Regions from separate parts of the Paenibacillus sp. FSL P2-0173 genome, predicted to be linked through region 2. Evidence: predicted binding sites of a transcription regulator. Region 2 holds the regulator's gene; the other holds the start of a gene.
What was found. Region 2 encodes NrdR, which represses ribonucleotide reductase genes. Its sites were predicted from a motif close to AACACNATATATNGTGTT; they were not measured.
Positions count from the first base shown of each region.

Region 1 (16,509 bases), 190 kb from region 2:
TCGAGCAGGAAGAAGAATATCGGCATAAGAAGAATTCCCATAGCAAGTCCAAAAAGCCGTTAAAGTCAGCAATTCGATCATTAAAATCTGATGTACGCTCGGTGCAACGGATCAAACTCCCGCCTGGTAAGGATGCAACATGGGCCGGGGAACGCTATTTGGCCTGGCTTCCGGTCTTTGCAAAACCTTGGGTGCGTGTCGAGACAGGAGGCCCGGATACCTATCAGTTGTATCTCTTGGGTAGTCGAAAGCCGTTGTTAGAAATGATTTATGACCGTGCGCAGAGCACCTCTGAGTTTGCACTCTATCGAATCACAGGAGGTACTTTTGCCACTGTAAAGGAAGACCATCGCGGCAGGCTTGAGTTCCTGCAAATTCCCGGTACAAATATTTGTGTCGTAGCCATTCATGATTATGTGCCATCGCTGCCTTGGTTTATTTATAAATATACACAGGCCAAAGTACATTTGGGGGTTATGTATGCGTTTGGCAAGTATGTCAAGCGGTTGATTGATACAAATGTTTAATATTTTCCACGAGATGGAAGCTACAAATGTATGGTAAAGTGTAATATATACAAGGTTTTATCCAAATGTCCTATCCAAAGTCTCCTGTGCATACCGAATCCGAATCACACGAGGTGAGAAAAATGCTGCAATCGTTAAAAGCCATTGCTAATTACAGGAAAGAAAATGATCTGGCCTGGGATACACCGACTTGGTTAAAGCTGCTTGTTTCGGCTGAGGAGCGTATTGTAAATTTGGAACGCATTCGATCTATAGGTGAGTTAAAGGATGCCAATCCTGTACTGGATTACGTGGAGCGTACGTTGCTTATTTTGGACGGACTTCCATTGTCATTCTGGGTTAAAGAGCTGCTGGAGGATGTATTGGTGTGGTCTGAGACAGCCAAAGGAGGTACAGTCCGCGAACGGCTACGCTGGCAGCATGAGGGCATTAATTTATTTGTACATAACATCGGCTCCTCCCAACTGTATGTCAGACAGGCCCAAGCGGAGTCCCCTGCGTACCCACGCAATAGCATGACCCGAATTCTGATTGAGACGCATGGATTGATCGGGCAATATATACGGGGAGAAATTCCTTTTGCGGAAAATCGACTGCTGCTTGAAATTACTCGTAAGGGCTGGCTGAGCTCTGAGGAACTGGAGCTTGTTTTACGGGCCCTGAACGAGTGTATTATCGCCGGGGTAGAACCTGCATTATGGGACCAAGTACGCAGTGAAGTAGAGCAGCTGATCGGCTGGATTGCATGGGATAACGCTCCTGTAGTCTGGAGTGTAAAGGAGCGACTGGAGAGATTACGGTCGGTTTCGATTCATGAAGGAGAGCCGTTCGAGCAGGCTTACACAGAACTAGAGCAGGAGTTGAATGTAGAGAAGGCGCTGGCTCCGTTGGAGAATCGGACACTTTGGTATGTAGAATCAGCTTTGCAGGATTTTTCACTTCAAGAACTGGTAAAGGTATTCTTACTCACATTAAGGGATGGGACGGGGCAGGAACAGCCTGCGACCGTTCGCCATATCAGTTTCGAATCGCTTATGAATACGATGTATTATGACTATCGTGGTGTCAAGAAAATTAACGTATATAAAAAACGAATGATAGAAAAATATTTAAGTGCACTGTCCTGGCAGGACATCTCAAAAGGGAAACGGAAGCATAATCCTCATTTGAGTGTGATCGTGGAGCATAAAGAGGAGCTGCCGAGTACTGTATTTTTTAATTTTGTATTTTCATCTGCGGCTGAGAAACTAATCGATTTTTGTATTGAAGCAGAAAAAACGCCTCTGTATGACAAAGCAGTACTGCTGCTGTTCGATCTGTTCGGATTACGGCGTGATGCTTATGATCGCTTTCACAATGAGGAAACGTATCTTACAGATATGAACCAGACCGTAGATTACAAAAGGGTCATTTTGGATTACGTGACGGGAACCCGCATACTGGATATTGGACCCGGCGGGGGCGTGCTGCTGGATCTGATCGAACAGGAAAGACCAGATGCGAAGCCATTAGGTCTTGATATTTCTGTGAATGTCATTGAGGCACTTAAACGTAAAAAGCAATTGGAGCGCCATCGTTGGGATGTCATCAAAGGAGATGCGCTTCGGTTGGAGGAATATGTGGAAACGGGGAGCATGGACACGGTCATCTTCTCTTCGATTCTTCACGAGCTCTATTCCTACATCGAACGAGATGGAATTCGGTTCAATCCACAAACGGTGGAGGCTGCTTTGCAGAGTGCCTATCGTGTGCTTGCACCCGGCGGGCGTATCATCATTCGTGACGGTATTATGACCGAACCAGTAGAGCAGCGCAGACGAATTCGATTCTTGGAGCCGGACGGAATGGAATGGCTGATGCGGTATGCGCAAGATTTTGCAGGCCGCCACATTGAAATAGAGCGTGTGGGTGAGCATGAGGCTGTTTTGCCAGTGAACGATGCGATGGAATTTCTATATACCTATACATGGGGGGCGGAAGCCTATGTACATGAAGTGCAGGAGCAGTTTGGTTATTTTACCCCGTCACAGTATGAAGAGTGTATCCGTAACACACTTGGATCACAAGCGATTATCCGGGTGAGCCGCCACTATTTACAGGAGGGCTATGCCGAGGCGCTGTCCAGCCGTGTTGAGTTCATGGATGAGCAGGGCCAGCGGGTTCCTTTGCCAGACAGTACCTGTCTGATCGTGATTGAGAAGCCGAATAATAGGGCTGGAATTGCTGAATGATTTTTAATTTGAACAAGAGAATGCCTTCTGATTTGTGCCAAGCACGATTGGAAGGCATTTTTTAGAAAGCTAGTGGAGGTGTGTTCATGTATGTCCTCGCAGGTGGAAATATCCGGGTATGACCCGCAGTGGGCTGAAGAGTATATGCGAGAGCAAAGGAAAATTGTAGAGGCTCTCAAAGATGTATGTGTCGGCATAGAGCATATCGGTAGTACGTCCGTTCCTAATCTGGGAGCCAAGCCTATTATTGATATTATGGTTGGAGTAGAAGAGTTGGCAAGTCTTCAATCCGAACATCGAGAGCGTCTACAAGGGTTTCAATATGAATATGTACATAAGCCTGATTTTCCAGAGAGAGCTTTCTTTCGCCGTGGAGAATGGGGAGCTGGGACTCATCACTTGCATATTTACAAGTATAAAGGTGAGCATTGGGAAAACCATCTATTGTTCAGAGATTACTTAAAAGCGCATCCTGATAGCCTGCGAGCGTATGATACTTTAAAAAAAGATTTGGCGTACCAATTCAAATATGACCGTGCAGCGTATACCGAAGCCAAAGGACCATTCATTCGGAAGGTGATTGAGCGGGCGAAGCTTGAAAGATATAGGCAGGGACAGATGAATTCTTAGTACGCATGGACAAGGTGGAGGAATGATGAAGAATATGATGCTTGATGCACAGGTAACGCCGAATGGTTTAAAAGACAGAATGATGCTGCTGTCAGCGCTGGACATTATATTGTCCCCAGAAGATTGGTTACGCACGTATCGTATGCAATCTGAATGGTCTGGTGATGTATGCCTGGGTGAGGTGAACAACGGCGCTGGAGATACGATTCATATGCTATGGACGCGTGGAGGTGTGCTGTTGAAGGGTTTTGACCACGAATCTCCTGTAAGTCCTCATGCGAGAGACGAATATGAGGTCTGGCCGGGCATGTACGACGGTGTGCCTGATGATATGATGGAGCTTTTGGAAGACGAAGCCCTGAAGAAGGAGGACGTTACCTTTTGTATGTGGAGGGAAGCGGAAGATAAGGAGTGGCGTATGGGCAATGCGAACATTCCCGAGGCGTATGACGATGGCTCATCCTTTTTGCTGGGGAAAATTATAGTTACACCGGAGGAATATCAGGATTGGGCTGAAAGTTACTATGAGTTGCCGATTTCTCTAGGAGTGGTAAGCCAGATTTTCAACGGCGTTTCGATCACTGCACAGATGATCTCTGCGCTTCATCCACAGCGTAACGTTACGGAAGCGATAAAGGAGCTAAAGCAGCTTGGCGTTCAAGTGCATGAAAGCTAAGAATACAGATTTGTTTTTCTTGACAAGTTTTGTATATAATACAGGAGAAATGGCTGGGTAATCACCTCGAGTTAAAGGAGCTGTGTTGAAGATGTCCAAACGTTTGATTCCTTACATCACGATGGATGGAAATGCAAAAGAAGCAATCGAATTTTATGAAGAGGCATTGGATGCTCAACTGCTTTTTATTCAAACCTTTGGGGAAATGCCGGAAAACCCCGATTTTCCCATTCCCGCAGAGGTCAAGGAACGTGTGGGACATGCTACCCTTAAAGTGGGTGAGACAGAGCTCATGTTTTCTGATACCTTTCCCGGATCACCGTTTAGCAGCGGGAATCAGGTGAGTATCTGTATTACAACCGATAGTGTGGAGCAAGCTCAAAAAATGTTTGATGCTCTACAGCAAGGAGGACAGGTGGGAATGCCTTTGCAGGAAACCCATTTTAGTCCCGCTTATGGGAATGTAACAGACAAGTTTGGTGTCACCTTTCAAATGTTCACAGAGGCTCGGTCTTAAGAAATGGAAAACGGCTCGATTCCGCTACTTTAGCGATCTGGCCGTTTTTTTTACGTATAGTTCAATTCCTAGAATAAATAATGATTTTAATATTGTTGAAATAGAAACAAAAATATATTATATTATGTTGTTAATGCACCAACGGGTGGGAGGACAGGCCATGAACAAAGAAGAACAGGTCATAATGGGCTTCAGGGACTTATATAACAAGATGGTTTGGCTTAATAAGGATAAGATGGAAGACAGTCTTAAGGGTTATAAGTCTTCTGAAGTACATTGCATCGAATACATTGAAAGAAATGTAGATTCCAACGTGACAAAACTTGCGGAGTCCCTTTATATGACTAGCGGTGCCATAAGTAAAATAACTAAGAAGCTCATAAAAAGAGGCATTATCGAAAGCTACCAGAAGCCGGATAACAAGAAAGAAATCTATTTTAGGCTTACGGAGCAAGGGAAAGTAATCTATAAAATCCATGAGGAACTGCACAAAGAGTTTCAAGAGCGGGATAAAGCTGTATTTGAGCAGGTAACTGAGGAGCAATTTGACAGTATGATTAGCTTCCTGGAAAAGTATAGTAGGCATTTGGATGCAGAAATAAAGAAACAGGGTGTAGATATTAAGTCGGAATAAATTTGAATAATGAAAATTAAACCACAGGCAGCTGGGTTCTATTGAGAACGGGCTGCATTTTTTTTGCTACTGTTTTGTTGCCGAGGAAGCAAAACTGTGATACGATATTTTTGCTTCCGAGGAAGCAAAATAACAATTTTTAAGGGGAGAATTTAAGTGTTCAAATTTAGATCACACCATGAACAGAACACAGAACAAATTGTAGATAAACACGCTTTAATATTCGGCCTTATCTCTGTATTTCTTTGCGGAATAGGCTTCAGTATCATAGCACCTGTCGTTCCATTCTTAGTACAGCCTTATATAAGCAATCCGGGACAACAAGCTATCGTTGTCACGCTGCTGACCTCTGTTTATGCCTTCTGCGTGTTTTTTGCGGCCCCCGTACTTGGAGCTCTGAGTGACAAATATGGCCGTCGTCCATTGCTCTTAGTATGCCTTTTGGGTTCCGCAATCGGGTACTTGGTTTTTGGCATAGGAGGAGCTCTATGGGTACTATTTGCGGGACGCATAATAGAGGGGATAACAGGTGGGAGCATAAGCACGATCTTCGCATATTTTGCAGACATCATTCCTCCAGAACAGAGAACCAAATACTTTGGATGGGTGAGTGCGGTTGTAGGTGTAGGCACTGTCATTGGCCCAACTGTAGGCGGATTACTTGCCAAGTTTGGTTATTCTGTACCTATGTATTTTGGAGCAATCATAACTTTATTGAATGTTGTTTATGGATTCTTTTTTATGCCAGAGAGCCTTGCCAAGAATAATAGACTGAAAGAGATTACCTTTGTAAGACTGAATCCATTTACACAGCTTGCAAACATACTTTCCATGAAAAACTTAAAAAGGCTACTTGTCTCGGCGTTCTTACTTTGGATACCCAACGGATCTTTACAGGCCGTTTTTTCACAATTTACAATGGATACCTTCGGTTGGAAGCCTGCACTAATCGGACTTATGTTTTCAATTATGGGCTTCCAAGACATCATTTCACAAGGTTTCATCATGCCAAAGCTTTTGATAAAACTTAGTGATAAACAGATAGCAATTCTTGGAATGGTTTCGGAGATTATAGGCTACAGTCTTATTGCGCTATCTACTTTGTTCTCATTCTATCCTCTTTTTATCGCTGGAATGTTTATATTTGGTTTTGGTGATTCGATCTTTGGGCCTTCATTCAATGGGATGCTCTCCAAGTCTGTCGATTCTAGTGAACAAGGAAGGATTCAAGGAGGTAGTCAATCTATTCAGGCTTTAGCAAGAATGATTGGGCCTATCATTGGAGGTCAAATCTATGTGTCACTTGGTAATGCCGCACCCGCTTTTATGGGTATGATCCTTATAGCAGCGGCAATACCAGTTTTATATAAGCGAACGCAAGTAAATGAGGATTTTGCAAAAATCCCATAAGCGACTTCCAATGAACAAGATATAGATCGAAATGGTTTAGTTCGTCTATATCTTGCACTTCGGAGCGACTGGAATCGAATTTTGCAAAATCCTGAAATATGTAAACTATCTACTTTGTTTACAGTCTGAGCCATCCGCATGCGGATGGCTCTTCATAGTATCACCTTGCTAAATTAATTTCACGTATTTGTACTTATACGCCAAAATTAAAATCATCATCTGTCAGCGGCTCTACATTCATCGCCCGCACATAGCCGTTTCCTTTTTTAGAAAAGAAATCATGCTGCTTAGTGTGGGTGCTGATACCGTTGAATACAATGGGATTAACTTCTTCTTCTTCAAACAGTGGATCAAAGCCCAAGTTCATCATGGCCTTGTTGGCGTTGTAGCGCAAAAAGACTTTCACATCGTCTACGAGTCCAATAGGAGTGTAAATTTGCTCGGTGTATTGTTCCTCGTTATTGTGCAAGTAGCGGAGCAAGCCTACCAGCGTCTGGTAAAGATCACGTTGTTCTTCCTCGGCCAATTCTGCATAAATCTCCTGTGCCAGTACACCTACGTACACACCGTGAATACTTTCATCCCGCAGGATCAAATCGATAATTTCTCCACTGCATGTCAGCTTGCCCTGGCCCGCCAAATAAAGAGGGTAGAAGAAGCCGCTATAAAATAAATAGCTTTCTAACAGCACCGACGCTGCCATAGCGAGATACAGGTCTTTGGGTGTGTGGATATTCATATAATACTGACGAATGGTTTCTGCCTTGGTTTGGAGATGTGGATTTTCTTCCACCCAGCGGAACACACCGTCAATTTCTTCCGTGGAAGCTAGCGTTGTAAAGATGCTACTGTACGACTTGGCATGAATTTGTTCCATCATCGCCATAAAGCTTAGTACGGCTTTGCGTTGCAGTCCGTCCACATGCTCCATAATTTGCGGCATACCCACGCCGCCTTGAATGGTATCCAGTAGCGTCAATCCGCCCAGCACCTTCATGTAGGCTTCTTTTTCGATATCACTGAGGGTTACCCAGGACATTTTATCGTCAGACAACGGGATTTCATCATCCGTCCAAAATTGCATAATGTTCTGGTTCCAGAACATCAGTGTGAAATCATCGTCCGAGCGATTCCAGTTTACAGCTTGTATACCTGTCATTGTTAGCATTCTCCCTTCAGCTTGCGAGATTCCCTGGAAACACATATTGAAATAGTGCAGGCGAATCATCGTATGCTTGACATACGGAAGCTGTATCCGCGAGGGTCTTGTCCAGTCCCGTAAAGGTCTGAACCACACGCTGGATACAGCTTCTAATGCAAAGCATCCATATCTATTCAAAATCTAATTTTTATACTACAGCTTGTTACCATTTATGCTTTAGATGGAGCAGGTGAGGCACTCTTCCACAGACAGCTTTTTGGTGCGTGTGTAGTATAACGATTTAAGTCCTTTGTGTGCGGCGTACAGATAACAACGTGCTAACTGACGCGTAGTCACGTCACTGTTCACATGAAGCACGGTCGAAATTCCTTGGTCCACGTGCGGCTGGATTTCTGCAATCAGATCAAGCACTTTGAACTGATCCATTTGATAAGCGGATTTATAGAAGAACACGTTATCCTTTTGCAAATAAGGCATTGGATAGTAGGTCGTCGAATTGGCATAGGTACGGGTTTCAATCTGCTCAACAATCGGCATGACGCTGGATGTTGCATTTTGAATGTACGAAATGCTAGCAGTCGGCGCAATTGCCATACGATAGGCGTGGTACAGGCCATTTTTCATCACATCTGCTTTTAATTTGTCCCAGTCCGCTGAAGTCGGAACATAGATGCCTTTGAACAGTTCTTGCACACGTGCAGTTGTCGGACGATAATCTGTGTTCAGGTATCGGTCAAAATATACGCCTGTCGCATAATCCGATTCCTCAAATCCATAAAAGCTTTGTCCAGCTACTTTCGCGATTTCCATACTCTTTTCGATGGAATGATAGTTCATCGTCATGAAGAAGGTACGGACAAAGTCTTTTGCTTCATTGCTTTCATACGCAATTTTGTTTTTGGCAAAGTAGCCGTGCAGATTCATAACACCCAGACCGACGGAGTGCATTTCACGGTTCGCTTTCGCAACACCTGGTGCATTAGCTACTTGGGTCATATCGCTGACTGAAGTGAGCGCGATCATACCCTCATGAACAGATTCGCGAATTTTACCATGTTCCATCACATTTACAATGTTCAGAGAAGCCAGATTACAGCTCACGTCCCGGCGGATAGTATCCTGTTGTCCGTAATCTGTAATTTCGGAAGTTTCCTGCAACTGGAAGATTTCCGTGCATAGGTTCGACATCTTGACTTGACCCACGTTTTTAAGAGCATGTGCCTGGTTCGCGTTACTTTTGTTCATGATATATGGATAACCAGACTCCAACTGAATCATGGCAATTTTCGTCAGCATGTCACGTGCGCTCATCGCTATTTTTTTCTTCACCCGATCGTCAGCAAGCAGCGTGTCGTACATTTCATCCAAATCCATGTCGTCCAGATGCGTTCCATAGGCTTTGAACACACTGTAAGGAGCAAATACATGCAGCGGTTCATTATCTTGAGCCAGCTTGTAAAAGCGGTTTGGCACCAGCAATCCAATAGAAAGTGTCTTGAGACGTACTCTTTCGTCAGCATTGATTTTTTTGCTATCCAGGAACTCAAGCACGTCCCATCCGAAAATGTTGTAATAGGCTGCGCCAGAACCTTTACGTTGTCCCATTTGATCTGCGTAGGAGAAGCCGTCTTCCATCAGCTTCAGCACAGGCATAATGCCTTTTGCTGCGCCTTCTACACCCTTAATCGCTTCACCGCGTGCCCGCAGCTTCGACAGGTTAACGGCAACACCGCCGCCAATTTTGGACAACTGCATGCAAGTGTTCAGCACATAGTTGATTGAGTTCAGGGAGTCGTCCATTTCGAGCAGGAAGCAGGATACCAATTCCCCACGACGACTTTTGCCTGCATTTAGGAAGGTTGGTGTCGCTGGCTGGAGACGTTGCTCCATCATCGAGCGGGACAACAGGCGTGCCGTATCGGCGTTACCGCGTCCTAAATGCAGCGCGACAGCAGCAACCCGGTCAGGGTAATGTTCCAGATAGACTTTACGGTCGTTACTCTTCATTGCATAGTCGGTATAAAACTTGGATGCTGCCATATAGGAAGGAAATTTAAAATTATAGCTATGAGTGATATGGAAAATATCATTAATTTCGTCAGCCGTGTAGCTGTTATAGAAATTTTCGTAATAATCATTCTCAATCATATACAGCACTTGAGCGGCTGTGTCAGCAAACTTCAAACTCCGTTCCTGAACTTCCTTCATAAATTCCGCTACAGCCTCTTGGTCCTTTTCCAATTGGAAAAAGCCGTCTGTATCGCGTTTCATCAACATGTTGTTCAATTCAATATGCCGCAACTCGGCTCACCTCCTGTTTAAAACGTTCTACATCTCCGAACGTTCCAGATAATTCAAATTTACTAATTACGGGGACATTATAGTGGTCGGAAATCAAATCCGCACTTTTGGCAAATTTCTCACCCCAGTTACGGTTGCCGCTTGCAGCTACACCAACAAGGTTTTGTGCATTTTTTTTCAAAAAGGAAGATACCCTCTCAGGTATCTGCCCAAACCCGGTTGTATATGTAATAAGTACGTAAGGTTCTTCTATAGTCATTTGCTCCTCAATCTGAACCGCTGGAAGCTTGAGCTTGTTTATAAATCTTTTTACATTGCCGGTCTTGGAATCATATGCAATCAGCATGGTATGCAACCTCCTTAAACAATTAACGAAAAAAGAAAACGGCATTGCCCGAGATCCATCATAGCTGGAAACCCTTGCTGGCTGTGCCATTTAAAATTTTTGACTCTATATTTACATGTATTTTCATACCTGTATCTTCAAGATATCGGGCATAAATACGTTTTTTACACTATATTTAGAGTACATTCTCTATTTTATATCTATATATAGTTTTGTCAATCGGTCTAGAGGGGATCAGCGGACCCAGATCGGGTATAAGTCCAAGCGGGGTACGGAAAAGAGCGAAAGAACTTTTTTTTCGTAAGTATGTTAAAAAAGTATTGGAGTTTTTGAGGGTGAAGATGTACGATTTGTCAATGGGCAATAGAATGGAAAATTTACATTTTACTGTAGAAAGGATGAAGCAGATGGGAAATGATTTTATGGAATTTCAATCGTTTAATATGATCTTTTTTATCGTATTTGGACTCATTGCTATTGTAATGATTATGGGAATTGTCAAAACGATAGGAGCGGGCCTGTCCAATCAAGCAGCCGAACGGATACAACGTTCATGTAAGGTTGTGGATAAACGGACGAGAGTGCGTGGGGGATCAGGCGATTTTTCAGCTTCGACATATTATTATATCACCTTTGAGTTTGACGGGGGTGAGCGTATGGAGCTGGAGGTGAAGGATACGGACTTTGGTATGATTGTGATCGGGGATCGTGGGAAGCTTCATTATAAAGGTACACGTTTTCTGGAGTTTGTAAGAGTAATGGAAGCATAAAGGTGTTGGCGGGGAGTTAGTATTGCCAAAACAAATACATAATTGGAGGGAAGATTACGATGCCGCATATCATTGGAAAACGAATTGTATTGAGAGAATACCGTCAAGAAGATGTACCAGCTATCCGAAAATGGGTCAATGACCCGGAAATCACACGTGGTTTAAGCGACGTGTTTATCTACCCGCATTCACAGGTGAATAGCGAATCCTTTGTGCAGATGATGATTGACGGCAACCCCGAGATCAAAGGTTTTGTCATTGCGCATAAAGACACACTGGACTATATCGGACAACTGGATTTATTCAAAATCAACTGGGTAAATCGGCACGCCACCCTTGGTGTTGTGATCGGGCGTGACGGTGACCTGGGCAAAGGCTACGGACGGGAAGCGATCCGGCTGTTACAAAAATTTGCATTTCATACGCTGAACCTGCATCGGCTGGAGTTGGAGGTCTATGCGTTCAATGAACGTGCACACCGTTGCTATTTGGCATGCGGCTTCAAGGAGGAAGGGCGGCTACGGGAAAAGCTATTCAGGGAAGGGCAACACTATGACATTATTCAGATGGGGATTTTGCGAAGTGAATATGAGGCTGCAGAGCAATCGACGGAATCCTAAGAGTGCAACCACATAAGCTATTTTACTCCGTCAGCTTTCTTCAATTTTTTATGAGTGAAATCACGGGGACTACGCTCATCCTTTTTCTATTAGCTAAAGGACTTTCTTTGCAGAGTGCAAACTTCTTACTAGTTGTATTCTTTGTAAGTATTTTTTTGTTTGAGGTACCCACAGGGGCTATTGCAGATAAGTATGTAGAAGGGCTGAACAGTATTGTCTGTCAGCCCTATAATATTTCATTAAAAGACAAACCCTATTTTTCGCCGTACCACAGTTTCAGGCGATTTTGGATTAGGCCAGTGTAGATTTCTTCAGCTTTTGGCACACCCGCCTGATCCAGCTCTTGGAGCATGCGGTCATACACAGCGTCGAACTGATCTGGCTTGGCGAGTACGGCCTCAGGAATCCGTTTGCGTACAATGTCCTGCGACTTCTGATAAATAACATTGTAATTTGTATTGGTCGGAACAGGCATGTTGTAGGCAGCCCCCCACTCTTTTACCGGAAAATCCTTTTCGTTCGGGAACAGGTCTTTCCACGTCTGGGCTTTGTATGCCTGAAGGGACTCTTTTTCGGCTTGACTATAATTTTCGGTAATCATCTCCGGATAATTGGTTGTGTAATAGTTGCCAGAAGGGTCCTTTACGCTATCGCCGTAATGTGGCCCCCATATCCAGTACAAACCGATACCTGACTCTCTGCTAAAAGAAGCATTATCGGTGTTTTTACGTTGTTGCACATCCGCCGGAATGACTCGTTTGCCGTTCTCTACGTTGTAATGCTGGCCTTCAATTCCCCAATTGCGTAAAATTTGTCCTTCGTCGGAGGCCAGAAAATCCAGAAACTTGATAGCTCGCACTGGATTTTCACATGAGGTTGTAATTCCGATCCCGGATGCGGTATCGAAGCCAATGGGCTGGAGGGAATGATCCTCGTATTTCTCATTTAAAGTGACTGGAAAATGGGCGTAAGTGAATTCATCCTTACCTGCTGCCTTGAGCGCATTTTCGGCATCTTGATAGTTCCATTCCTGATCAATGAGTCCGATGACACGGCCTGCGGCGATTTTGGACTTATACTGATCACTTTTTTGCACAAAAGTATCCTTATCCAACAGTCCTTCATTGTACATATGGTTCAACCAACGGAAATATTCACGTTCTTCTGGGCGCTTGTAGTGAAGAATGGCTTTGTGTGTTTTAGGATCAATATAATATTCGCCATCGTCGGGTCCACCTGTAGCAGTAACAGCCGGGTTAGTCACTGTAATTTGAATTTTCCAGTCTTCGGCATCAAGTGATAGGGGGATGGTTCGCTGGCCATTGGTAGTAGGGTATTTGGCGACATAATCTTTAAGTGCTTTTTCAAAATCTTGAACGGTGCGGATTTTAGGATATCCAAGCTTCTTAAGTGCCTGATGCTGGATTTCGAAGCCGGCTTGTGCATCAAACGCGATGTGATCCACACCCAAATTAGTCGGGATCGTGTAGATGGCTGGATCTTCACTACTATATTTAATACGATTAAAATAGTCTCCATACACTTTCTTAATGTTAGGGCCGTATTTGTCAATGAGGTCGGTTAGGTCAATGAGTGCTCCGGCATCGACCAGCTTGCCAATGTCTGATTTGGGGTACACGAGATCTGGATACTCTCCGCTCGCTGCCATTAAAGCAAACTTTTCCTCGCCTCGGCCATTGACAGCATGTTCAGCATTTAGCGTAACGCCCGTTTTCTTGATAATTTCCTGCCCGACAGCATCCTTCATGTTGTTCCAGTTAGAGCTGGAATCACCGCCAAAGAAAGTAAATGTAATAGGGCTGGTGTCATTAGGATCTTCCTTTTCTGCCTTACTGCTTGTTCCGTTCGCACAGCCCGTTGTAACGAGCAGCAGCAAAGACAGGAGCAGGATGGAGCTCTGACGTACCGACCTGTTCATGAACATTTGCAAATCCCCCTTAATAAGTATGATTTACACAATGTAAGTGCTTTCAATAGTAAATTGTAGGAAATAAAAAACCTCACGTCAAGTTATTTATGATTATTTGTTATGCGGTTTGTTTTTTTATTAAGCAAACATATTTTGGTGGAGGGTGTGGAATTGTACAAATCTATCATTTGATGATCTAAAACAAAGTATGCTACGATGGTACCAGTTTATAGGTACACCCGTGTATTAGAAAGGCTAAGGTAGAAAAAGATTCCGAATAGGGTTGGGTGAGAAGATGCGTGGAAAAGTAACGTTGCAAGAAATTGCGGATGCGGCGGGCGTTTCAAAGTTCGCTGTTTCGCGTGCACTGTCAGGCAAACCCGGTGTAAGTGAAGAGACAAGGGCGGTTCTGGTCAAGCTTGCTGCCCAGATGGGCTATTTTCGCAGTCATCCCAAAATGACAGGGGTAGAGCCTCGGGACACAGATCCCAGAGAATGGTCGGGTACCGTGCTAGTGTTATTTCCGAATATTAGGTACCAGAACAGGGAATCCAGGTACTGGGGGCCTGTATTTGAAGGGATTTCCGAGCGTCTGAACCGTAAGGGTATGGATATGATCACGTTAACGGAGCCCTCGACTGAAGATACGTTTTCTCTACTGAACCCGGAGGCGATTAAAGGGATTATCACAGTAGGAACGATTTCAACTTCGTTGTTGCTGAACATTTATCGGATGGGTATTCCGGTCGTTATGGTAGATCATTGGGATTCTGCATTTTTAAGTGATACGGTGTTTACAGATAATCGCACATGCATGAGTGAATTAATGAAGGACTTGCTGTGCAGGGGCTATACCCGCTTTCAGTTTGTGGGTCATATTGATGACGCTCACAGTTTCTACGAACGCTGGGAAGCTTGTCGTTCCACACTGGAAATGAGCGGAGTAGAATTGCGGCAGAATAAAGCCCTTCTTCACGGAGGAGCGCAGGCGCTTGCTGAGGAAATGGACAAGTTGTCTGAGGACGAACTGCCTGAGGTTTTTGTATGTGCTAATGATGTGACTGCTGCGCAAGTCGTGGATGTGCTGAAAGAAAAGGGGATTGACGTTCCGAGGCGTTGCGGAGTGACCGGGTTTGACGATACGAATGAACAAATGCCGATTTATGCCACGGTGAGAGTGGATAAGGAATTGCTGGGAATGCGTGCAGTGGACCAGTTGTTGTGGCGCATAACGAACCCGGACTCGCCTGTCGAGAAAAAATTGCTACATGCTGAGCTATTCGTACGGGAAGTTCATGCACCCCGGATCAGTCGGGAAAATGATGACCGTGAGCGTTCCATCAGCACAATCACATATAGTTAATGTCCAGGTACGTGTTATGACACCATACACCGTGGAGACGAAGGAGGTCGCTTTTAGCCTGTTTAGGGGCAGAGGGCGACTTTTATTTTGTATTTTGTCATTTGTTCCAAAAAACAATTGACTACTTTGTTAGCTTAATGTTATTTTTGTTATGTTACTGATGAATCCAGATGTTCCCAATCATGCTTATAGGGAGGCTTGTGACGATGGTTAATGTGATAGGGTTGGATGGCTGGAGGTTTAGGGAAGCACAAAGTGATGAGTGGCTCAGCGCGAAAGTGCCGGGTTGTGTGCATACCGATCTTTTACGACATGGCAAAATTCCTGATCCGTTTATCGGTATGAACGAGATGGAGGTACAGTGGATTGATAAGCAGGATTGGGTATATGAAGCCCATTTTGAGATAAATGCAGATCAGCTTCAATGTCAATGTGTAGAGTTGGTGTTGGAAGGTCTGGACACATACGCGGATGTAAAAGTGAATGGTCAATCTGTCTTGTCAGCCAATAATATGTTTCAGGTATGGAGACAAGATGTGAAGGCATTTGTTCAGCAAGGGGGAAATCGGCTGGAAATCAGTTTTCGTTCTCCGATTGCTGAAGATGTACCCAAGCTGGAAAGCTTAGGTTATGGACTCCCTGCACCCAATGATCAGTCCGAGATAGGTGGTTTGTCCGACAAAAAGGTAAGCGTTTTCGCACGTAAGGCTCCCTACCACTATGGTTGGGATTGGGGACCGAGGCTGGTGACGAGCGGTATCTGGAGAGAGGTCCGGATCGAAGCGTGGTCTGGTCTGATCGTGAGAGACTTGTTTATTCGACAGGACGAGGTGAACTCGGTAGGGGCTAAACTCATGGCAGTGGTAGAGATCGAAAATGCAGATGAGATTAGAGATGCCGAGTTGCGTATTTCCGCTGACGGGAAGGTGTGGTCCAAGCCAGTTCGGCTGCTGAAGGGGAAGCAGACGGTGGAGCTGGAGCTGGAGATGAAGAAGCCGAAGCTGTGGTGGTGCCGTGGGCTGGGGGAGCCGCATCTATATACGTTTGTGGCCGAATTGGTGGAACAAGAACAAGGAGCTGTAATCGCGGAAAAATCAGTAAAAACGGGGCTGCGTTCCATCCGTCTTGTACGTGAACGGGATGCAGCAGGAGAGAGCTTTTATTTTGAGCTGAACGGAATTCCAGTGTTTGCAAAAGGGGCTAACCATATTCCGAATGACAGCTTTGTCACTGAAGTTACGATGGAACGATATCGGTATGAAATTGCCAGTGCAGCAGCCTCGAATATGAATATGTTGCGGGTGTGGGGTGGCGGTATTTATGAACAAGACGTATTTTATGAGCTTTGTGATGAATACGGTTTGCTCGTGTGGCAAGATTTTATGTTCGCCT
Region 1 covers NZ_JBBOYK010000002.1:443,875-460,383, reverse strand. The annotation lists gene MKX30_RS12300 (NAD(P)H-binding protein) at 1-527, shown strand, start outside; gene MKX30_RS12295 (class I SAM-dependent methyltransferase) at 650-2,758, shown strand; gene MKX30_RS12290 (GrpB family protein) at 2,849-3,388, shown strand; gene MKX30_RS12285 (hypothetical protein) at 3,411-4,064, shown strand; gene MKX30_RS12280 (VOC family protein) at 4,156-4,581, shown strand; gene MKX30_RS12275 (MarR family transcriptional regulator) at 4,742-5,215, shown strand; gene MKX30_RS12270 (MFS transporter) at 5,372-6,625, shown strand; gene nrdF (class 1b ribonucleoside-diphosphate reductase subunit beta) at 6,819-7,784, opposite strand; gene nrdE (class 1b ribonucleoside-diphosphate reductase subunit alpha) at 8,004-10,088, opposite strand; gene nrdI (class Ib ribonucleoside-diphosphate reductase assembly flavoprotein NrdI) at 10,075-10,434, opposite strand; gene MKX30_RS12250 (DUF2500 domain-containing protein) at 10,842-11,204, shown strand; gene MKX30_RS12245 (GNAT family N-acetyltransferase) at 11,264-11,824, shown strand; gene MKX30_RS12240 (ABC transporter substrate-binding protein) at 12,078-13,769, opposite strand; gene MKX30_RS12235 (LacI family DNA-binding transcriptional regulator) at 14,050-15,117, shown strand; gene MKX30_RS12230 (beta-mannosidase) at 15,324-16,509, shown strand, end outside.
Region 1: a site for NrdR is predicted at 10,600-10,617, ahead of nrdI (class Ib ribonucleoside-diphosphate reductase assembly flavoprotein NrdI). Genes of this name have one in related genera too.

Region 2 (16,509 bases):
CTGGTATCGCGGGAGCCATGGGTAAGCCGTTACGGCTGTCGCTGGAAGCGATTCGTAGCCAACAGCCTATTACGCAATACGCTGGCAAAATGCGAATGTTCAGTACGCTGCTTGCCGTCTTCCTGATTTTAATTACGTTTTTAATGGTATACAGCCATATTATTTAATTATGCATTTGGTGAGAGCCTGTAATCGAATGATGACAAATGCTAAATTGAAAAAACGGTCTGTGCTGAATAAGCATAGGTCGTTTTTTTGTGCGCTCAAATAACTACATTTTTCGTTTAACGAATAACTTTGTGTGGTAAATCAGGAGTAGAGAGGATGCAAATGTTGCATCCTAAAAAATATCTGATTTTGAAGGGAGAATGTACAATGCCTAAAAGTAACCAACCTCAGCAAACCTTGCCCCCACAGCATCAGGACCAGCAACCGGGGATTGAGTCCAAAATGTCGCCTGCACCCCAGTTTGAAAAACCAACTTACAAAGCTGCTGGCAAGCTAACAGGTAAAGTTGCACTTATTACTGGTGGAGACAGTGGAATTGGACGGGCTGTAGCTGTCACGTATGCCAAAGAAGGTGCGGACGTAGCTATCATTTACTTGAATGAACACAAGGACGCGGAAGAAACAAAACGTCAGGTAGAGCAGGAGGGACGCAAATGTGTGTTGATTCCTGGCGATATCGGAGATGACCAATTTGCCAAAAAAGCGGTTCAACAGACGGTTCACGAGCTGGGCAAGCTCGACATCGTTGTGAACAATGCGGCAGAGCAGCATCCACAGCAAAAACTGGAGGATATTACCAAAGAACAGTTGGAGCGTACTTTCCGTACGAATATTTTTGGTATGTTCTTCCTGACGCAAGCAGCATTGCCGCATTTGAAGAAAGGAAGCACTATCGTCAACACAACATCAATTACCGCGTACGCTGGGAACAAGACACTCATTGATTATTCATCGACGAAAGGGGCAATCACATCCTTTACTCGTTCCCTTTCACTCAATTTGGCGGATCAAGGTATTCGGGTGAACGCTGTAGCACCAGGGCCAATCTGGACGCCGTTAATCCCGTCCACATTTGATGCCAAGACGGTCAGCGAGTTTGGAGGAGCACAGCCAATGAAGCGTCCGGGTCAGCCGGAAGAATTGGCGCCAGCCTATGTGTACCTTGCTTCAGACGATTCTTCATATGTAAGCGGGCAGGTTATTCATATCAACGGCGGTGAAGTTATAAACGGATAAGAGGATAAAGGAAAGGCTGGGGGCGTGTTATGCCCTAGCCTTTTTTTCTTTTCACAGTGGAACATAATGAAGGTAGCCTGTAGAATGAGACTTAACTTACATAAAGGATGGGCATATTTTATGAAATCGTTTCGTTTCAGGCTTACCCTGATCATGCTGATTTTGATTGGCGTATCTGTCCTTGCTGCTGGAATCACGATGGGACAAATTTTTAAAAATTCGAATATGAAGGTGCTAGAGGAGAACATGGGACGGGAGATTGACCTGCTTCGCGCTACATTCCCTTTTGTTAATGCAGATGCCCTGTCCAGTACGGATTATGTCTCTTATTATTCTCAAAAGGCGAAGGAAATTGCCCGTCTGACGGAATCGCGGGTGACCTTCATTCGCAAGGACGGGACGGTGGTTGGCGATTCGTTAAGTGATCCTCGTAAGATGGAAAACCACGCATCTCGTGATGAAATACGGCAAGCCACGGCGGAAGGAATCGGTCGGACAATACGCTACAGCGAAACTCTGCAACGAAACATGCTATACGTCGCTGAACCTGTTGTATCGGACAAGGGCTTTGATGGGTATATCCGTTTGTCTATGAGCCTGAAAGCGGTGGAGGAGGGAGTACGGCGTGGCTGGACGGCCATCGGGATTGGTCTTGTGTTGCTGTTTATTGCTGCTGGACTGGTGAGCTATCGTATTGCTCGCAGCCTCACCTCGCCCATTGAACATATTACAGGGGTAGCCAACCGCATATCAGGGCTGGATTATGACGCAAGAGTCGGTGTACAGCGCCGGGATGAGGTAGGGCAACTGGGTGAAGCCATTAATCGTATGGCTGACAGTCTCCAAAACCAAATGAAAACGATACGCGACAATGAGGATCTACTCCAGAGCGTCATGAGTAATATGACAGGCGGAATTCTAATGATTGATGCAAGTGAGTGTATTGCGCTTGTAAACCGTGAGTCTGAGCGAATGCTTGGTGTCGTGGGTAAACGGGTGACGGACAAGCCGTATCATGAGTTGAAAAAGCACTATGAGCTCACAAAGCTAATTGAGGGCAGCATACAAAGCAGAGAGAGGTTGCATGGTGAGGTTCATTTGTACAATCCCGAGGAGAGACTCGTGTTGCTGGACGGTGTCCCGATGTATGAGGATGAAGGCGGATACCGCGGGATGCTGTTCCTTTTACAGGATATTACGGCCATTCGACGGTTGGAAAATATGCGGAGTGAATTTGTGGCTAACGTTTCTCATGAGCTAAAAACACCGATTGCCGCGGTCAAGGGCTTTGCCGAGACGTTACTCGGTGGCGGGGTTAAAGATGAAGAAACGGCCCGCTCATTTTTGCAAATTATATATGATGAAAGCGAACGATTGAATCGGCTGATCGGTGACATTCTGGAGCTATCCAAAATTGAATCCAAGCGTTCTCCGCTGGATTGCTCGCCGGTGCACGTTTCGTCGTTCATAGATTCATTGCTGGAAAAACTGAACAATGTTGCGGCCAAAAAAAGAATTACGCTACACATGGATATCCCGGATGAGTTGTTTATGGAGGCAGATGAAGATAAGCTTCAGCAGATTTTCTTGAACCTTTTGTCTAATGGCATCAACTATACACTTGATGGTGGCAAGGTAAAGATTAAGGTTCTAACGATACAGCGGGAGAATGACACGGAAAAGGTCGTATTTACAGTCAGTGATACAGGTATTGGAATTCCGAAGAAGGACCTGCCACGTATCTTTGAGCGCTTTTACCGGGTGGACAAAGGACGCTCGCGCAACTCTGGCGGAACGGGGCTGGGATTGTCGATCGTCAAACACTTGGTCGATTTGCATCATGGCACCCTTTCGGTGGAAAGTGAGCTTGGATTGGGTACCACGTTTACAGTTGAATTACCACTATTGCAACAGGAAGAATGAACTAGAACATTTTTTACATTCTGTTAACAATGCCGTGATAAAATAAACGGGTGTCGCATGAGTATGGAAAAGGTTTCAGGATTTTGACCAATGCGCCTTTAACAGGTAAACAGGAGATGAAGTTATTTATGGGACAACGCTTGCTGGTTATTGAGGATGAACCAACGCTTGCCAGATTGCTATCCTACAATTTGATACAAGAAGGCTTCGAAGTGGACACGGAGGATCATGGCAGTGCCGGGTTTGAGAAAGCCTCCAGAGAGTCCTACGATTTGATCCTGCTGGATTTGATGTTGCCGGGAATGAACGGACTGGACATTCTGAGCAGACTTCGCCATCAGGGGCTGACGACGCCTATCATTATTTTAACGGCCAAAAACGGTGAAGCAGAGGTTGTTCAAGGGCTGAAGTCGGGTGCGGATGATTACATCACGAAGCCTTTTGGCGTTTCTGAGCTGTTGGCCCGCGTGACGGCTGTGCTGCGAAGAACTTCCGGCGGGGATGAAGGAGTGTTGTCTGATCAGAAAGATAGCTCCAAAATTCAATTGGGCGAGCTGGAGATTTACCCCGAAAAATATGAAGTCATTCTTGGAGGTCAGTCCATCAGCCTCAGACCAAAGGAATTTGAGGTACTTCTTTATTTGTCCCGCAAGCCGGGTGTGGTATTGACCCGAGATGATCTGATGAATGCTGTTTGGGGTTTTGACTACATTGGCGGTCAACGGACCGTGGATGTGCACGTCAGTTCCTTACGTAAAAAGCTGGAGCTAGATCCCGACTCGGTTCATATTGATTCGATCCGTGGAGTGGGGTACAAGCTGGTTGTAAATAAAAAAAGAAGCGCTTCTCATTTATTATAAATGAGGAGCGTTTTTCTTTATCTATGGCAGTGTCCGGCGACTTTTGTGTCCATTTCGTGATTTTACATTTCATTAACAAAACTGATCGCTAGAATCAACAAATGACCGATATGATGTTCCCGTCACTCCAAGTAGTTAAAAAAAGGGGACTTCAGAACGATGATAACGGAACCAAAGACCCAGCCGAGTTCCACTGCCGTGATTGAACGTGAAGCATACAAGCCGATTACTACCTATGTGCCATGCCGGGAGGTTCCGATCATTGGTACGGACATGTCTTGTAAAGAACTGTTAGCACTTATGAAAACACAGGAAGATATACCTTGTGTTATTGTTGTGGATAAAAATGATCTTCCACTGGGCATTATTATGAGAGATGCGTACAATCGCCATTTTACGGGCAGATTTGCTGCGGCGTTGTTCTATGACAAGCCTGCGGCCATATTTGCCGACCCCGATACATTAATTGTGGATTTAAAAAGCCGGGCATCGGATATTGTGGAATTGGCGATGTTGCGTGAAGAACAGCGTTTTTACGATTGTGTGTTGATTAAGGAAGGCACACGATTACTCGGCGTACTCACGATTCGTGATATCCTGTCCGTCGTGCAGCGAATGCAAAGAGAAGCGGACGAAGAGCGGGGCGATGTGATTCGGCATAGCTATGACGGAGTCCAGCGTATTCAGCTGACTGTGCTGGATGCAGCTAAAGAGGCCGATGACAGTGTGCGGCTAACCCGCTCAATGAGTGAATTATCCCGCCGTGGCAAAGTAGAATTGGAGGATGTTTTGCTCTCCTATCGTGCGGTCACGGAGCAAATGAAGCGCCAGCATGAGCAGATGACGGCGTTGACCCAATCGCTGAATGACATTGCGGGCATGGCCTCATCCATTCGTGCACTGGCAGATCAAAGCGGACTGCTGGCGATCAATGCGTCCATTGAAGCGGCGCATGCTGGCGAACACGGACGAGGCTTCCAGATTGTGTCTCAGGAGGTGAGGAATATGTCACTCCAGACGAAAGCTTTTTCCACGCAGATTACAGGCTTACTCACCCATATCGAGCAGATGCTGCGTGACACTGCTGAACTGACGGATACGAGTATGCAGCAGATTCATACAGGCTCTCAATATATTTCTGCTGGAACACAAACTTTTGCCAAACTATTGCAGGCTGTCGATGAAATTGAAGCCAAAAACAGCGAAATGTCCCATTCCGCAGAGGAAGCGGCTTTGAATGCAGCCGAAATTGCACAGGAGCTTGAGCTCATGCTAAGTTCTTGATCATTTTACATACCGTTAACAAATCCACCACACTAAATTTACACACAGCTTATATAATCTTCATATTGTGCAAATCAGGTGCAATGCTTGAGGATCATAACTGCAACACGAAGGAGATCATAAATCCATGAATGATTCCGTAATCCGGATTGATAAGCTGAATTTATATTATGAGAAATTTCACGCGCTGAAACATATAAACCTCGATATTCCTGAAAAAACGGTAACTGCCTTTATCGGCCCGTCCGGCTGCGGCAAATCGACCCTGCTGCGTACGCTGAACCGGATGAATGACATGATACCGGGAACGCGTATTGAAGGCACCGTGAGTATCGCAGGTCAGGATATATACGGCGATACTATGGAAGTAGAAACTCTGCGTAAGCAGGTAGGAATGGTTTTTCAACAGCCTAACCCATTTCCCAAATCAATTTATGATAACGTGGCCTACGGCCCACGTCTGCATGGAGTTCGGCAAAAGGACAAGTTGGACGAATTGGTCGAGCAAAGCCTGCGGCAGGCGGCACTCTGGGAAGAGGTCAAGGACTTTCTGAAGCGTTCAGCTCTGAGCTTGTCCGGTGGACAACAGCAGCGGTTGTGCATTGCCCGGGCGCTTGCCGTACAGCCAGATATTTTACTGATGGACGAGGCGACATCTGCGCTAGATCCGATCTCCACGATGAAAATTGAAGAACTGGTTCAGGAATTGCGAGACACATATACCATCGTCATGGTGACGCATAACATGCATCAGGCAGCGCGTGTGTCCGGTCGAACTGCGTTCTTTTTAAATGGTGTTGTGGTGGAAGCGGCGGATACAGAGACGATGTTTTCCACGCCGCAAGATTCACGTACAGAAGATTATATTTCAGGGCGATTTGGCTAAAGCCTACCAGATGAATATGCCAGAAGGGGTGACTTCGAAATGATACGTAGAAAAGGTTTTGATGAAGGGTTAGATGAGCTGAGAGCCGTACTGCGCGAAATGGGTGCACACGTTTCGAAGGCGCTCGATCAGGCCATTGAATGTTTGCAGACCAAAAATATAGAATTGGCTCAGCAGGTGGTCAAAAATGATGCATCCCTCAATACGCTGGAAGAGAATATTCTCGATATGGGTTCCAAGCTCATTATTACCCAGCAACCGGTAGCGAAGGATTTGCGCCGGATCATTGTTGCATTTAAAATTTCCAGTGATCTGGAACGAATGGGCGATTTGGCACTTGATATTGCCAAGGTGACACTTCGTTTGGAAGGGCAGCAGATCATTAAGCCTCTGGTGGATATTCCGCACATGGCTTCCATTGTTAAAGAAATGATAGATGATGCGATCAAATCCTATTTGGATGAAAATACAGATCTGGCCTACAAAATGGCCAAAGAGGATGATCGTGTGGATTCCATGTATAGCCACATGATCAGCGATCTGTACGCCTTTATGGTAGAAAAGCCGGCAGAGGCTTCACAAGCCATGCTGCAACTGCTTGTAGGACGATACATTGAACGAATTGGTGACCATGCTACGAATATCGGTGAAAGTACTGTATATCTCGTGACAGGGGAGAGACCAGATTTGAACCAGTAGAGCTTTCAGGTATATAGCGGTTGTTTCTGACCCAGACTTGTCTTTGAGCAAAAGGCAAATTTGGTTAGGAAGCAGCCGTTTTTTTCTGAAAAAGGAGTCTTGTATGTTAAGATAGGAAGAGGAATGCGTAAAACGTAAGAACGTTACGAATGCATTGATGAACTTGCGAGGTGCTAAATGGATAAACTCATGCTTATAGATGGTAACAGTATCATTTACCGGGCGTTTTTTGCTATGCCACCGTTAACGAATTCGAGCGGGCAGCAGACGAACGCGGTGTACGGATTTACGACGATGTTATTGCGGCTCTTGGAGGAGCACAAACCAACACATATTCTGGTTGCCTTCGATGCCGGCAAAATAACGTTTCGCCATAAAGGATACGAGGATTACAAAGGTGGACGGGAGAAAACACCGCCAGAGCTGTCTCAGCAATTTCCGTTGCTGAAAGAGCTATTGACCGCTTTCGGCATTGCCCAGTTTGAACTGGATGGCTATGAGGCGGACGATATTATAGGCACCCTGTCCAAGACAGCGGACGAAGCCGGTTTTAATGTGCTGGTCGTGACTGGGGACAAGGATATGCTCCAATTGGCCTCAGACCATGTCACAGTCGGCTTGACCCGCAAAGGGGTTACTGAGGTGGAGACGTATGGACCTGAGCAAATTCAGGAACGATATGGCCTGAAGCCGCTGCAAATTATTGATCTTAAGGGTCTGATGGGCGATACGTCGGACAATATTCCTGGTATTCCTGGCGTGGGAGAAAAAACAGCGCTCAAGCTGCTGCATCAATACGGTTCAGTCGAAGAAGTGCTGGCGCACACGAATGAGCTGAAGGGCAAAATGAAAGAACGTGTAGAGACACATGCTGATGATGCGCGAATGAGCAAAGATTTGGCGACCATTTATCGGGATGTAACGTTGGACAAGCAGCTGGAAGATGTGGCCTTCGGCGGGCTGCAAGCAGAAACGGCCGGGCCAGCTCTGGCGAAGCTGGAGTTCAAGTCCTTGCTGGAGCGTTTATCCTTTTCAGGTGAGGTTGGAAGTACTGGGGTAGACGTAGAGGAAGCCGAGGCTGACGTAACAGTGCTGGATGAGCAGCGGATTAGCGAATTGGTAGAAGTGTTGGATCGTGTGGATGTGCTGCATGTTGAGACGCATGGTGATAATCCGCATCATGCTGACATTGTAGGTCTGATATTTGCCGCAACGGGACAGCAATTTTTTATGACACTGGATGCACTGCAAAGCGATGCAGCTACACCTATTCGCGCATGGCTTGCTGACCCTGAACGCAAAAAACGCGGTCATGATCTGCATCGAACGGATTTGGCTTTACACTGGCATGGAATTGAGTTTGCAGGTGCCGAGTTTGATGTGCAACTGGCAGGGTACTTGCTGGACCCAACCGATGCAAACCAGACATTGAGCGGATTGGCAGCCAAATATGGCTTGTCTTCGATCCGTCCAGACGAAGAAGTGTTCGGCAAAGGAGCTAAATATAAAGTCCCTGACGTGGATGTACTGTCCGATCATGTGGCGCGTAAGGCAGCGGTGATTGAAGCTTTGGTGCCTGTGCAGCAGGCGGAGCTGGAAAAAACGGAAATGCACAAGCTGTTTCATGAGCTGGAGATGCCGTTGTCCCGCATTTTGGCGGATATGGAGAAGCAGGGCATCTTGGTGAACGTAGAAGAACTGCGCGCTTTGGGGAAAGAATTTGAAGCCCAGATTGCAACGTTGGTGGGTGAAATCTACAGCATTGCCGGAGTAGAGTTCAATCTGAATTCACCTAAACAGCTGGGTGAGATTTTGTTTGATAAACTGGGTTTGCCTGTCATTAAAAAGACGAAAACGGGGCACTCGACCGATGCGGAGGTATTGGAAAAGCTGGCCCCCTATCATGATATTGTGCAAAATATTTTGCAGTACCGCACTATTGCCAAACTCCAATCGACGTATGTCGAAGGATTGCTGAAAGAAATTTCGGAGAAAACAGGTAAGGTGCATACGTATTTCCGGCAGACGGTTGCAGCAACTGGACGCTTGAGCAGTCAATTTCCGAATTTGCAAAACATTCCGATTCGTCTTGAAGAGGGTCGCAAAATCCGCAAAGTGTTTGTTCCGTCCGAACCGGGCTGGTCTATTTTGGCGGCAGACTACTCACAGATTGAGCTGCGGGTGCTAGCTGATATTTCGGATGATGAACGTTTGAAGGAAGCCTTTGTCCACGATATGGACATCCATACCAAGACCGCATCCGATGTGTTTGGTGTAGCAGCGGAAGATGTGGACTCCAACATGCGGCGTTCTGCGAAGGCAGTCAACTTTGGGATTGTCTATGGAATCAGTGATTATGGTCTGTCACAAAATTTGAATATTACGCGGAAGGAAGCGGCTCGCTTTATCGACCAGTATTTTGATGTGTTCCAAGGCGTTCGCCGTTACATGGATGATATTGTGAAGGATGCGAAGCGGGACGGCTACGTAAAAACGCTGTTGGAACGCAGACGCTATTTGCCGGAGATTAACGCCAGCAATTTCAACCTGCGTTCATTCGCTGAGCGTACAGCGATGAATACGCCGATTCAAGGTACCGCTGCCGATATTATCAAGTTGGCAATGGTACAGATGGATAAGGCGCTACGTGAACGTAATCTTCGCAGCAGAATGCTGCTCCAAGTACATGATGAGCTTGTGTTCGAGGTTCCGCCTGAGGAAATGGAAACGATGAAAGAGCTTGTCCCGGCTACCATGGAAGCTGCATTAAAGCTGGCTGTGCCGCTCAAAGCCGAAGTAAGCTATGGCAGCAATTGGTATGAGGCCAAGTAAGATATTTCAATGAGTAGATAGTCCCAATTTGACGCTGCTTCCGTTATAATATAGGGTGAGGTGAAGACATCATGCCGGAATTACCGGAAGTAGAAACAATTAAACGAACGCTAAACGAGCTTATCGTTGATAAACATATAGATCATGTCACCGTGAATTTACCGCGGATCATTCAACGGCCCGATGATATCCATGCTTTTGCGATGGAATTGGCCGATCACCGGATTACAGGGGTGGAGAGACGCGGAAAGTTTCTGCGGATTTTGCTGGACGGGCTGGTGTTGGTCTCCCATCTTCGAATGGAAGGGCGATATGGATTGTATTCGCAACATGATCCTGTGGAAAAGCATACCCATGTCATCTTTCATTTTAAAGATGGTACGGAGCTGCGTTATCAGGATGTGCGCCAGTTTGGCACGATGCACTTATTTCCGGCAGGACAGGATTTGCTGGAAAAGCCGCTGAACAAGCTTGGTTTGGAACCGATGGACGAGGCCTTTACACCCGAAATGCTGCGTGTCGCTGTTGGAACTCGTTCGACTTCGATCAAGGCAGCGCTGTTAAACCAGTCATATGTGGTGGGCATTGGGAATATTTATGTAGATGAATCGTTGTTTAAGGCGGGGATTCATCCAGCACAGCCAGCCAAAAGCCTAACGGATAGCCAATTTCATGTCTTGCATGAAGCTATTGTCTCCACGCTGGGTGCGTCGATTCAGGTTGGAGGCTCGTCCATTAAATCGTTCGTTAATGGACAGGGCAAAACGGGCGACTTCCAGCATCAATTGCAAATCTATGGACGTAACGCGAAGCCTTGCATTAACTGTGGCACATTGATCGAAAAATCTGTCGTAGCCGGACGTGGCACACATCATTGTCCGGTCTGCCAGCCTCTGCGCTAAACAGGCACAGTCACCCCAAGCCCATCCCTCTCATATATTGTTCCAAGTACCAATACTGCGGAGGGTTTCGGTTGTTATAAGGCCCTGCCTTCGCAATGGGAGGGAATTGGAGTGGCTAATCATTGGGGAGCCCTGCTGTTACTGGCATTTGCGCTAAGTTTGGACAGTTTCGGAGTCGGTGTTACATATGGTCTGCGCAAAATGAAAATTCCACTGTTGTCGATTGCTATCATCTCCGTATGTTCAGGTTTGGTGATTGGCATATCCATGCAATTGGGCGCATTACTATCTCGTGTCCTGTCTCCTGTATATACGACCGTTTTCGGCGCTGTCATCCTGATCTGTATCGGCTGTTACTCTTTGTTTCAAGCTCTGCACCGCAAAGAGGATTCGCTAGAGGATTCAGCGGAGGCCTCTCGGGGGCTGCTTCTTACAGAACAGACTGATCCAGTGAGCAGATCTGTTCTTGGAGAGAAGAAGAGTATAGAGGATACTGATACAGAGTCTTTCCTTAGCTCAAGAAAAGATCTGTCGGCAGAAGCTTCTGTAGAGCAGCAGGAGCGAACGCTATTTTCTCTGGAGTTCCGCAAATGGGGACTTGTTATTCGGATTCTTCGAAGCCCGTCTGCTGCGGATATGGACCGTTCTGGCAGTATATCTGCTACCGAAGCGGTTTGGCTGGGTATTGCATTATCGGTCGATGCGTTCGGAGCGGGATTAGGGGCAGCTATGCTTGGTTTTCAGCCACTGTCTACTGCGCTGGCTATTACGTTATTCAGTGGAACATTTTTGATTGCAGGGATGAAGGCAGGCTTCTTTCTATCAGCATTTCGATTTATGAAGGCGCTGGGTGTATTGCCGGCATTATTACTGATTATGATGGGCATATTGAAGCTGTTATGAGGTGAAAGAGCATGAATATCGGATTAACCGGAGGTATTGCTACCGGAAAAAGCACCGTGTCGGCTCTTTTGGTCGCCAAAGGTGCGCTGCTGATCGACGCAGATGCCATTGCCCGGGAAGTGATGCTTCCGGGGCATCCGGTGCTGGCGGCGGTCATACAGCATTTTGGACAAGCTATAGTGAACAGTGACGGAACCCTGCACCGCAAAAAACTGGGTGAGATTGTATTCGGAGACCCTGCCCAGCGGCAGGCACTTAACGATATTACACATCCTGCTATTCGTGAGGAAATGCGACTGCGTATGGAAGCATATGAACGGGAACAGCCGGACAAGCTTGTTTTGGCAGATATCCCGTTAATGTACGAGTCCGGGCTGGAGAGCTTGTACGAGGAAATTATGGTTGTGTACGTACCACGTGATATTCAGCTCCAGCGTCTGATGCTCAGAGACGGTCTGACGGAGGAACAAGCTGGACTTCGGCTGTCCGCACAAATGGATATTGAACAAAAGAAAAACTTGGCCGATATCGTTATCGATAATAGCGGAACACAGTCTGAGACGAAACGACAAATTGATCAATTTTGGCAGCGGAAGGGACTTGCATGAATATTTTGCGAAAGAAAAGAGTCCTGCTCACTTTGTTTGTCGGGTTTATCCTGATTCTGTTCCTCAATTCAAATTGGATGTCCTGGTTCTATCCGATTCAATATAAGGATGAGATTCGGCAGTATTCACAAACGTATGAAGTGGACCCATTTTTGGTGGCGTCTATTATCCGCGTAGAAACCAATTTTAAAACCAGTAAGCAATCGCATAAGGGTGCACTGGGGTTGATGCAGATTATGCCGAATACAGCAAATTGGATTATGGACAGCGCCCAGATTCAAAAGGTTCCGCTAGACAGTGTCAAGCACGAGCCTGGTACCAATATAGAGCTGGGAACCTGGTATTTGCATAACCTATCCATGAAGTTTCAGGATAATCCTGTAGCAATCGTAGCTGCTTACAATGCAGGGCCGGGTAAAGTTCAAGAGTGGCTCGATAAGGGAGTGTGGGATGGAAAAGAAGAGTCCATTAAGCAAATCCCTTTTGGTGAGACACGACATTATGTACAGCGGGTCATTTATTACTACAGGCAATACACGAAAATTTATAATGATTTTTAAAAGACAAGTTAATGACATGATGAGCCTTTTCGCTTTAAAATGAAAAAAAGCGCAGGACAGGCTGTTTTTAGCAGCCCGTCCATACACTTTTTCTTGTTATTTCTGCATTATTACCGCGATTATTGGTATTGACCTGCCAATTGTTGTTCGGCGATCGTTACGAGGCGTTTTGTGATGTAGCCCCCGATCGAACCGTTCTCATAGGAAGTCATGTTACCTTGGTATCCATCTTGAGGAATGCTGATACCCAGCTCTTGAGCGATCTCATATTTCATTTGCTCCAGAGCGCCGGAGGATCTGCTGACTACCAGATTGTTGGAGTTGCCATTGTTTCCTTGTGCCATTGTTGTTCACCTCCTCGCGATGTGGTAAACATATTATGATCCGTTTTGACAAAATTATTACTAAAAATCTTCGGGAATTTATTGGAAAAAGAAAGTGGTGAGATTATGAAATGTCCGTATTGTGCCTACAATGGCACGAAAGTGTTGGATTCGCGACCTGCGAATGATAACAAGTCCATCCGTCGCCGCCGTGAATGTGAGCAGTGTGCCAGGCGTTTTACCACCTTTGAAATGGTGGAGGAAACCCCACTCATGGTCATCAAAAAAGACGGCAGCCGTGAAGAGTTTAGTCGTGATAAAATGCTGCGCGGTCTCATTCGAGCCTGTGAGAAGCGCCCAGTATCCGTCGAGCAATTGGATATGATCGTATCCCAGGTGGAGAACGCTATCCGCAACACAGCAGCCACAGAAGTCGATAGTCAGCAGATCGGGGAGCTGGTCATGGAACAGCTTTACCCAGTGGATGAAGTCGCCTACGTACGTTTTGCGTCCGTCTATCGTCAGTTTAAAGACATCAATATGTTTATGAAGGAACTGAAAACATTGTTATCCAAAGATACAGCCAGCGACTGATCGCTGACTGTATCTTTCTTGGGTCAAGGTGGGAAGATGATTATATTTTTTTTATAAAAGTATTGACACAGGAATAAAAATTTTATATGATATAGAAGTCGCTTGAAACGTTGATTAACTTACTTATGATGGGGCCTTAGCTCAGCTGGGAGAGCGCATCGCTGGCAGCGATGAGGTCAGGGGTTCGATCCCCCTAGGCTCCACCAAACTTTTATTATGGACTCTTAGCTCAGTTGGTAGAGCAGTTGACTCTTAATCAATTGGTCCAGGGTTCGAGTCCCTGAGAGTCCATCCTTTTAGAAAAAACGGCAGAGATGCCGTTTTTTTGTTGTTTATAGATCTATTCCCAGTCTAACCGAGAACAGTTATGGGGTTTTCATTAGCATTTTTTCATTAGCATATCAAAAGAAGTATGGCAAAAAAGAACATCATTGTTTAACGCTGACTGACATAATCGGAAAGGGATTTGAGATACTCACCATTCACCAATTTTCTTGGGGCGAATACGGCTGTTAAGAAAGTTAGAGATTTTGAACGCGCGATTTTTTCATCCATCATGGAATGGTCGGCTTCAGGTAAATGAATCACGGACAGCAGTTCTGGAGGTATTTTCTGGCGATAGACTCGCTCGGTACCCTTTACATCAACATTAATATCTTTGCCAGCCAGAACCAAGAGTACAGGAGAATGGAAGTGACTTAATTCTTCGGTGGAATCAGACAGAAAATTTTTGCCTATAAAGCTCCATCTTTCTTTGGAAATCATATCGTCAGGATCGGCTATGCCTAGATATTCTTCATAAGAAGCATGTTTTTTCAGTAACTGTAGAACTTCTTGATCGTAGTTCAATGTCTTTTGAATTTCTTGCGGAGTAGCTCCTTCTTGTTCCATTTCTTTTCTGGTATTAAATTGTCCTTGGGAAATCCAGTTCACGGCAGGCGATACAAGGATGCTGAATGCAATATCATGCTCCTCTTTAACGATCTTCGGAATGACCCATCCTGCTTGACTGGCTCCCCATAGGCCGATTTTTTGCTTATCAATCATCGGTAAGCTTCTTGCCCAGTCTATTGCATATCGGATCTCCTGTGCGCGGTCCTCCATGCTTTGGTCGAGCCAATTGCCAGGAGCGCTGTTAATACCGGGCTTATTCAGTGACAGGGAGGCATAACCCTTGGAAGCGAACTTTTCCCACAGTGGTTTGTATCCATCATCATATGTGTCATTAATAGGACCATCCCCATGGACAAAAACAACCAATCCAACCTTTCCCGAGTAGTTCTTAGGCAAAGCTAATGTACCTGTTAACAGCCCTTTAGGTGTCTTAATTTGTATTTTTTCTTCTGTCATCTTGTAGGAATTTTGATATAGAACAATTAGTATCAAGGCAACAGCCAGAGCTGCCGCAATACCAAAAGTAAGCTTGAATGTTTTTTTCAACGATGCTCTCTCCTCGAATGCAGGTTCTCTTTCCAACTCATCAGATACCATACAGGCTCCTTGAACCAAAAATGCCGTAACCCATTATACTTGGATTGTTCTACTTCAAACGCCAGTTTGTGATACAAACGGATAGCCCCTTGGTTCTTATGCGCTACATGAAGCGTCAATGCATGAAACCCAGATTCAACCGTAAATTGCTGTGCGAAAGCTAGAAGACGGCGTCCTATTCCCTGGTTACGATGACTTGAACGAATCGCCAAATGATCAATGTAACACTCATTTGCAGCGGGGGTATACTCCAGCGCATGCATACCTGTCAAAAATTTAAATACATTGAAGCAACCAAACTGTTTTAGGAGCGGAGCTAAAGAAATGGGATTTGTTTCAGGAAGTGAAGAGGAGGGGGCCTTCCATTTGAGGGAAAGAACACCGACAACATCTTCGTTCTCTTTGGCTACAAATTGTTTCATAGATGAAGAATAAGGATTTTGAACCCAAACCTGCATTAACAACTTCTGTATATCTTGCTCCTCCAGTGTAACAAGAGATTGGAATTTTGCTTTAAACGATTCGACTAAAAGACTGCAAACAGCTTCATGGTCTTGTTTCTGGTATGCAACAATGTCAAAGGATTTTGCACTCATTTAACGCCCTCCAAGATTTATTCTACTTTAACCTGAATTTCGTATTGCAGCTTGTTGTTGTCGAACATCGAAAGATAAGATTTTTCTACTAGAACAATCTTGCTTTGGCAGTTATATTGGTGATGAGCTACATATCGTTCCATTTGTTTAATTTCATAATCAATCTCTGGTTCTTCAATGACGGAAAGATGCTTATAAAGATAGTTGCCCTCTTCCAGAATATAGTCAGCCACATCCGCCGTTTCATAACATAGCTTCGCCTGTCCAGCATCAGACAAGTAATGCAGGTCATTTTCAAATAATCGAGGTGGGGCAGGGCGGTGTTCAAATAGGTTACCGGCAGTGAGCTCTTGACCATTCTCCAATGCAAACCATAGCTTTAAATGACGGGGACCTAATCGTTTGACCTGATACTCATCGTCCTGCTGGGTCCGATTATTATGTTCTTCTAACACTTTGTGAATAAACTGTTCATGCATCTTCAAGTTAGCTATTTCGGCCTGTACCTTCTGCAACGAATGCTCTAAAAGCTGGTTATAGTCATCGGCAGCATAGGAAGTCATACATTCTTGAATCTGATCGACAGGGACATTTAATTTGCGTAATAATAAAATATGCGAAAGCTGATAAATCTCATGAAGCCCGTACATTCGATATTGATTTTCTTCTGTATGTGATGGATACAGGACTCCCTTTTCTTCAAAATAACGCAGTTGATGTACAGATACATTCATGAGCTGAGCAAGCTGGCTGATCGTAATGTGTTCTTTCAATGACAGGACTCCTTACTGATAGTTGAATAA
Region 2 covers NZ_JBBOYK010000002.1:637,833-654,341, reverse strand. The annotation lists gene MKX30_RS13265 (hypothetical protein) at 1-167, shown strand, start outside; gene MKX30_RS13260 (SDR family oxidoreductase) at 376-1,245, shown strand; gene pnpS (two-component system histidine kinase PnpS) at 1,366-3,168, shown strand; gene MKX30_RS13250 (response regulator transcription factor) at 3,297-4,028, shown strand; gene MKX30_RS13245 (methyl-accepting chemotaxis protein) at 4,188-5,312, shown strand; gene pstB (phosphate ABC transporter ATP-binding protein PstB) at 5,440-6,198, shown strand; gene phoU (phosphate signaling complex protein PhoU) at 6,238-6,897, shown strand; gene polA (DNA polymerase I) at 7,075-9,729, shown strand; gene mutM (DNA-formamidopyrimidine glycosylase) at 9,801-10,631, shown strand; gene MKX30_RS13220 (MntP/YtaF family protein) at 10,743-11,534, shown strand; gene coaE (dephospho-CoA kinase) at 11,546-12,142, shown strand; gene MKX30_RS13210 (lytic transglycosylase domain-containing protein) at 12,139-12,702, shown strand; gene MKX30_RS13205 (alpha/beta-type small acid-soluble spore protein) at 12,822-13,046, opposite strand; gene nrdR (transcriptional regulator NrdR) at 13,152-13,619, shown strand; tRNA gene MKX30_RS13195 (tRNA-Ala) at 13,750-13,825, shown strand; tRNA gene MKX30_RS13190 (tRNA-Lys) at 13,838-13,910, shown strand; gene MKX30_RS13185 (alpha/beta hydrolase family protein) at 14,055-15,059, opposite strand; gene MKX30_RS13180 (GNAT family N-acetyltransferase) at 15,056-15,706, opposite strand; gene MKX30_RS13175 (helix-turn-helix domain-containing protein) at 15,724-16,479, opposite strand.